Marinagarivorans cellulosilyticus: one gene and its partner. The protein of the gene in region 1 interacts with the protein of each later gene in a pairwise test. Links are inferred from orthologs where the notes say so. Each region holds a gene or a part of one and is shown in the gene's direction. Other genes may lie near its edges. The genes, in order: lepA and MARGE09_RS14575.

Region 1 (3,194 bases):
TAAATCGGGCTGCGGCACCTCTATGCTTGCAAAGCTAGGGGCAAACCAAGTGGCAGTTAGAGCGCTGCTATCACCAGAATTAGCGTCGCAGACCTTTCGCGAGGGGCAAGATGTCGATCTCGCGGTTGATCGCAATGCGTTTGTTAAGGTGGCTTTGGTGATGTATTTAATTCCGTTGCTTGGCTTGATTAGCGGTGTGTTATTGGCACCTATTGTTAGTGCTAACGCCGGTGATGGGGTTGTTGCCACAGCTGCGCTGGTTGGCTTGTTCTTTGGCGGCTGGGTGGCTAATCGCATATTGTACCGCTGGCGAAACGACGAGCGTCTGCAACCGCTAGTTTTGCGTTCGAGCTTATCGCTTGATGAAGCTGTTGTGCACCTTACCTAAATCCCAACTCAGGCTAATGGTATTCATGGCATGAGCCTCTTAAATGAGATAGACTGCGCGCAATTTTCACCACCATTTCGGTGGTGTTCACCGTTTTTTCGAAGCAGGTTTTAATCTCAGTGACCGACTTAAGTCATATTCGTAATTTCTCGATCATTGCCCATATTGATCACGGTAAATCAACCATTGCCGACCGTTTTATCCAGCATTGTGGCGGCTTAACTGAGCGTGAGATGAACGTTCAGGTTTTAGACTCTATGGATATAGAGCGCGAACGCGGCATTACTATTAAGGCTCAAAGCGTCACGCTGCACTACAAAGCCCGAAACGGCAATATCTACCAACTTAACTTTATTGATACTCCCGGTCACGTTGATTTCTCTTATGAAGTTTCGCGCTCTTTGGCTGCGTGTGAAGGTGCGCTGTTGGTCGTGGATGCCGCGCAAGGTGTAGAGGCGCAGTCAGTTGCAAACTGCTATACCGCAATCGAGCAAAACCTCGAAGTGATCCCCGTGTTAAACAAAATGGACCTTCCGCAGGCCAATCCAGAAGCCGTAGCAGACGAAATCGAAAGCATCATTGGAATTGATGCTACTGATGCCGTGCGCTGTTCGGCCAAGAGTGGTTTGGGGATTGAAGATGTATTAGAGGTCTTGGTCACTTCTGTGCCACCACCGCAAGGTGATGTCGATGCACCGTTGCAGGCGCTTATTATTGACTCGTGGTTTGATAGTTACTTGGGTGTTGTTTCGCTTGTGCGGGTTAAGCAGGGCACCATTAAAGTTAAAGATAAAATCGTTTCCAAGACCATCGGTAAGTCACAAGTGGTTGATAGCGTTGGTGTTTTTACGCCGAAGCGACACGAAACCGGTGTGCTGCATGCAGGCGAGGTAGGTTTTATTGTTGCAGGCATTAAAGATATTCATGGCGCGCCAGTTGGGGATACCATCACCCATGCATCATCCCCAGATGTTAGTGCGTTGCCTGGATTTCAAAAGGTTAAGCCGCAGGTTTATGCGGGCTTATTCCCAGTAAGCTCGGACGATTATGAGAATTTCCGTGATGCTCTTTCTAAGCTAACGCTAAATGATGCCTCATTATTTTATGAGCCAGAAAGCTCAGATGCCTTGGGTTTTGGTTTTCGATGTGGCTTTTTGGGTATGCTCCATATGGAGATTATCCAAGAGCGTCTAGAGCGGGAGTACGATCTCGATCTGATTACAACGGCACCGACGGTTGTGTTTGAGGTGGAGTGTAATAACGGTGATGTGATTTACGTTGACAACCCATCAAAGCTGCCTGATTTGGGTACGATTAATGAGATGCGCGAGCCTATTGTGCAGGCTAACATCCTTGTCCCACAAACCTATTTAGGTGCTGTTATAACGCTGTGTATAGAAAAGCGCGGTATGCAGAAAGATATTCAGTATTTAGGGGCTCAGGTTCAAGTGGTCTACGAGCTGCCCATGAATGAAGTAGTTTTGGATTTCTTTGATCGCTTAAAGTCTGTCAGCCGAGGATATGCTTCGTTGGATTATAGCTTTCAGCGCTTTCAGGTCGCCAGCTTGGTGAGACTGGACGTGTTAATTAATAGCGAAAAAGTAGATGCCCTCGCATTAATTGTGCACCGTGATAAAGCGCATCAAAAAGGCCGAGCGTTGGCAGACAAAATGAAAGAGCTGATTCCACGCCAAATGTTCGATGTGGCGATACAAGCCGCTATTGGTGGCCAGGTGGTCGCGCGAACAACCGTTAAGGCATTGCGCAAAAACGTTACGGCTAAGTGTTATGGCGGTGATATTACGCGTAAGAAAAAACTATTAGAAAAACAAAAAGCCGGTAAAAAGCGTATGAAGCAAGTAGGGCGTGTGGAAATCCCTCAGGATGCGTTCTTGGCTGTGCTTAAAGTCGATAGCTAAAAGGGTCGTATTATGGATATAGATTTACCCCTCATTTTAATGGTCGCCGTTACTGTAACGGGTGTGATCTGGTTGTTGGATATCTTTGTCTTTGCGCGTAAACGTGAAAAGGAAGCTCGGGAGCCTGCGCTTGTAGAGTACTCAAAGTCTTTTTTTCCTGTTTTATTTTTGGTTTTCTTTTTGCGCTCCTTCTTGGTAGAACCGTTTCAAATTCCCTCTGGCTCGATGATCCCTACATTGCAAGTCGGCGATTATATTGCGGTGAATAAGTTTTCCTATGGTGTACGTATGCCTGTTTTTAGGACAAAGCTTTTTAATGTAACAGAGCCTAAGCGCGGTGATGTTGTGGTCTTTTTCCCGCCGAATGAGGATCGCTATTTCATTAAGCGCTTAGTGGGATTACCCGGCGATAAAATTCGCTATGTGAATCACGAACTCTTCATCAATGGTGAAAAGCAGCAGTACGACGAGCTAACGGCTGAAGAGTTCGCCGATATACCAGGCTCTAAAGAGGAAAAATTGTGCAGTTATCGTGGTGATGTTCTCAAAGTGGTTAAGGAAACGCTTGGTGAAAAAGTGCACAATGTGCAAAAATGCACTCAACCATCAAGCTTGAGCATTAACGGTAGTTGGGTTGTTCCTGAAGGTCATTATTTTATGATGGGGGATAACCGAGATAATAGTCGAGATAGCCGTGTTTGGGGGGCTGTACCGGAGAAAAACTTAGTCGGTAAAGCCTTTGCTGTTTGGATGCATTGGCCTGAACTTGCCAGTTTGCCTAGCTTCAGCCGTAGTGGTGCAATTCAGTAATTGTGCTTTTAAATGAATGCACTGCGGCACACAATAATAATGATTGTATTTTGAATGAGTAGGTCAGTGATGAATAA
Region 2 (3,150 bases), 2.4 Mb from region 1 along the record:
GCAAATTATCCAAATCAATTCAGCAAGCTCGGGACGAAGGTTTTACAAAAGAGGGTGGGCGTAACGCGAGTTTGACACTGCAGGGGTGGGATCAGAACAGCCGCAACGAAATTCACGTGTTGGGCAGTAGCTTTAAAGCGTTGTTGGAGCGTTTAGAAGAGCAATATCAACAAGTGATTACCATTGATGATTTGCGTAAAGAGCTGTTAACGCATATTTCCCATGACTTAAGAACACCATTGGCATCCCTGCTGGGCTACCTAGAGACTTGGACCTTAAACCACAAAACAATACCTATTGAAAAAAGTGAACAATACATCGATATAGCCACCCGCAACGCTCAAAAGATTGCCAATTTGATTGAGCAGCTGTTTGAGTTGGCGCACTTGGATTCTGGCAATGTACAGGTCAACCGCGAAACCTTTTCGGTAGCGGAGCTGGCGCAAGATGTTTTACAAAAATTCACAATAGAGGCACAGCAAAAACATATTGTGTTATCGGTCGAGCCTAAAGATACCTCGATTCTGGTCAAAGGTGATATTGAAAAGCTTGAGCGGGTGTTTACCAACCTTATAGAAAATGCACTTCGTCATACCCCCGTTGATGGCAGTGTGACGGTGAGGCTCTCGAAAAATGGACACTTTGTGGCTATTGATGTGGAAGATACGGGTATTGGCATTCCACAAGAAGATATCCCCCATATATTTAATGCGCACTTTAAAGCGGGTAACAGTGTGCGTGGTAATAGCGCTCATGGCGGCATTGGTTTAGCTATCACTAAAAAAATCATTGACCTTCATCAGAGTGAAATATCAGTCACAAGCCATGTCGATAGAGGTACCACTTTTAGCTTTATGCTGCCGTTTGGGAACTAGATCGTTGCCTGCTTGCATTGTAAAGTGGTGCTTTAGTTACTAAGTGGAGTTGCCGTGAGAGAGTCTGGTTTGGTTTGTGGTTATGTGGTTGATGATCAAGGACGTTCTACCCCTATTGATCTGGCGGATGTTCCAAATTGGAAGCCCGAGCAGGGTTTTTTATGGTTGCATTTTGATATCCGTGAAGCCGCTGCCCGCGATTGGCTGGCCCTTAAAAGCGGCTTGAGCGATGTTGCAATTCAAACTCTGCTGTGTGAGGAAACTAGGCCACACGTTTGGCGTGAAAATAATTCGGTAGTGATGGCATTGCGGGGAATTAATCTCAACCCCAATGCCGACCCTGAAGATATGGTGGCAGTGCGAGTTTATGCGGATGAGCACCGTATTATCACAACCCGCCGGCGCTCGTTAAAAGCGTTACGCGAACTCGCGGCTTCTATGCACAATGGTGTCGGCCCTGGATCAGTCGCGGTGATGCTGGCAGAGCTTACGGGCCAATTAACCGTGCAGTTGCTCGATGCCATTGAAACGCTTGAAGATAAAATGGATGCCTTGGAAGAAGTCATTCTCGATGATGCCAAAAAGCAGCGTCGAGTGCACGTTATGGAATTGAGGCGTAAATGCATTTTGTTGCGGCGATATTTGGCCCCTCAGCGCGAGGCATTGGCTAGGCTCTATATCGAGCCATTGTCGTGGCTCAGTGAGCGCCAACGAATGCAACAGCGAAATATCGCCGATCAATTAGTGCGTTATGTGGAATCTCTCGATGCAATAAAAGATCGCGCAGCAGTGGTTCAAGAAGAGTTGGCAAGCCGCGTTGCCGACCAACTAAATACCCGTATGTATATCTTATCGATGGTGGCTGCGCTTTTTCTTCCCTTAAGCTTTATTCTAAGCATTTTTGATCTTCAAATTGGCGGTTTGCCGCTGACGGACTACCCTTATGGTGCTATTGCTATGTCGGTGGTACTTGTTTGTACGGTAACAACCCAGGTCATTATATTTAAACGCAAGGGTTGGCTTTAGTTTCGGTTTTTAACCGCTTAACAGCCAAACTTGAACGCGTTATAGTGCTGGCCCGCACGTTTATTTAACGCGTGTGATAGTCAATTAACCGCAGACTATGCATTTGCTACTACTAATAATTATGCCTTTGATTCGGAGCCTCAATGACATCCACTCCTTACCCTGTTCCTAGTACATTCGAAAAAGATTCACACATCAATGCTGAACAGTACCAGTTGCTTTACCGCCAGTCGATAGAGCAGCCAGAGGTGTTTTGGGCGGAGCAAGCGACAAATTTTTTGAGTTGGTCAACGCCCTTTACTCAGGTGCGTGAGTTCGACTTTGAAAAAGGGCATGCGCAATGGTTTGCTGATGGCGAGCTGAATGTTGCTTACAACTGCATTGACCGGCACCTAACTGAAAAAGCCGATGCCACGGCTTTTATTATGGAGCGAGACGAGCCAGGTAAAAGTTTTGAGGTAAGCTACCGAGAGTTACACCTTCAGGTTTGCAAATTGGCAAATGCACTTAAAACCTTGGGTGTTCGAAAAGGTGATCGCGTTTGTATATACATGCCTATGATTTGCGAGGCCGCCTATGCGATGTTGGCTTGTGCAAGAATTGGAGCGGTACATTCTGTAGTTTTTGGTGGTTTTTCGCCGGAAGCGCTAAAAGATAGGATTTTAGATAGTGAGTGCAGCCTAGTTATTACAGCGGACGAAGGCGTTCGTGGTGGCAGGCTTGTACCTTTAAAGGCCAATGTTGATAAGGCCGTGGCAGATTGTGACTGCGTACAGAATGTTCTGGTATTAAAGCATACTGGGGCCGATCTTCCAAAGCAGCCTCGTGATGTGTGCTATCACGAGGCTACAGCTTGCGAGAGCGCCGATTGCCCACCTGAAGCCATGGCGGCAGAAGACCCTCTTTTTATTTTATACACCAGCGGTTCTACCGGAAAACCTAAAGGCGTGCTTCACACAACCGGTGGCTATTTATTGCAAGCAGCCATGACATTTAAATATGTTTTCGATTATGAGCCTGGCGAAGTGTACTGGTGCACGGCCGATGTCGGTTGGATTACAGGACATAGCTACTGTGTATATGGCCCGTTGGCTGTGGGTGCGACGAGTTTAATTTTTGAAGGTGTGCCCACATATCCAACGGCCTCTCGTTGCTGGGATGTGGTTGATGAGCACAAGGTTGCTATTTTCTACACGGCCCCGACAGCATTGCGCGCGCTAATGGGGCAGGGGGATGACTTTGTTACGGC

Evidence for each region.
Region 2: the proteins of lepA (region 1) and MARGE09_RS14575 interact in binary tests that used the Escherichia coli proteins (3 or more experiments, as listed by UniProt). The link is inferred for Marinagarivorans cellulosilyticus from one-to-one orthologs.

What each region holds. Positions count from the first base shown.
Region 1 is NZ_AP023086.1:1,184,469-1,187,662, forward strand. Bases 40-2,907 are described here. They hold lepA (translation elongation factor 4), read left to right. Parts: upstream 40-507; coding sequence 508-2,307; downstream 2,308-2,907. Other genes in these bases: MARGE09_RS04715 (SoxR reducing system RseC family protein), read left to right, coding at 40-388; lepB (signal peptidase I), read left to right, coding at 2,320-2,907. Outside these bases: more of MARGE09_RS04715, read left to right, coding at 1-39; more of lepB, read left to right, coding at 2,908-3,117; MARGE09_RS04730 (DUF4845 domain-containing protein), read left to right, coding at 3,187-3,194. UniProt on the Escherichia coli protein: Required for accurate and efficient protein synthesis under certain stress conditions. May act as a fidelity factor of the translation reaction, by catalyzing a one-codon backward translocation of tRNAs on improperly translocated ribosomes.
Region 2 is NZ_AP023086.1:3,612,570-3,615,719, forward strand. Bases 92-2,915 are described here. They hold MARGE09_RS14575 (zinc transporter ZntB), read left to right. Parts: upstream 92-929; coding sequence 930-1,901; downstream 1,902-2,915. Other genes in these bases: MARGE09_RS14570 (sensor histidine kinase), read left to right, coding at 92-875; acs (acetate--CoA ligase), read left to right, coding at 2,045-2,915. Also shown: more of MARGE09_RS14570, read left to right, coding at 1-91; more of acs, read left to right, coding at 2,916-3,150. UniProt on the Escherichia coli protein: Zinc transporter. Acts as a Zn(2+):proton symporter, which likely mediates zinc ion uptake. Purified ZntB reconstituted in liposomes also binds and transports Cd(2+), Ni(2+) and Co(2+).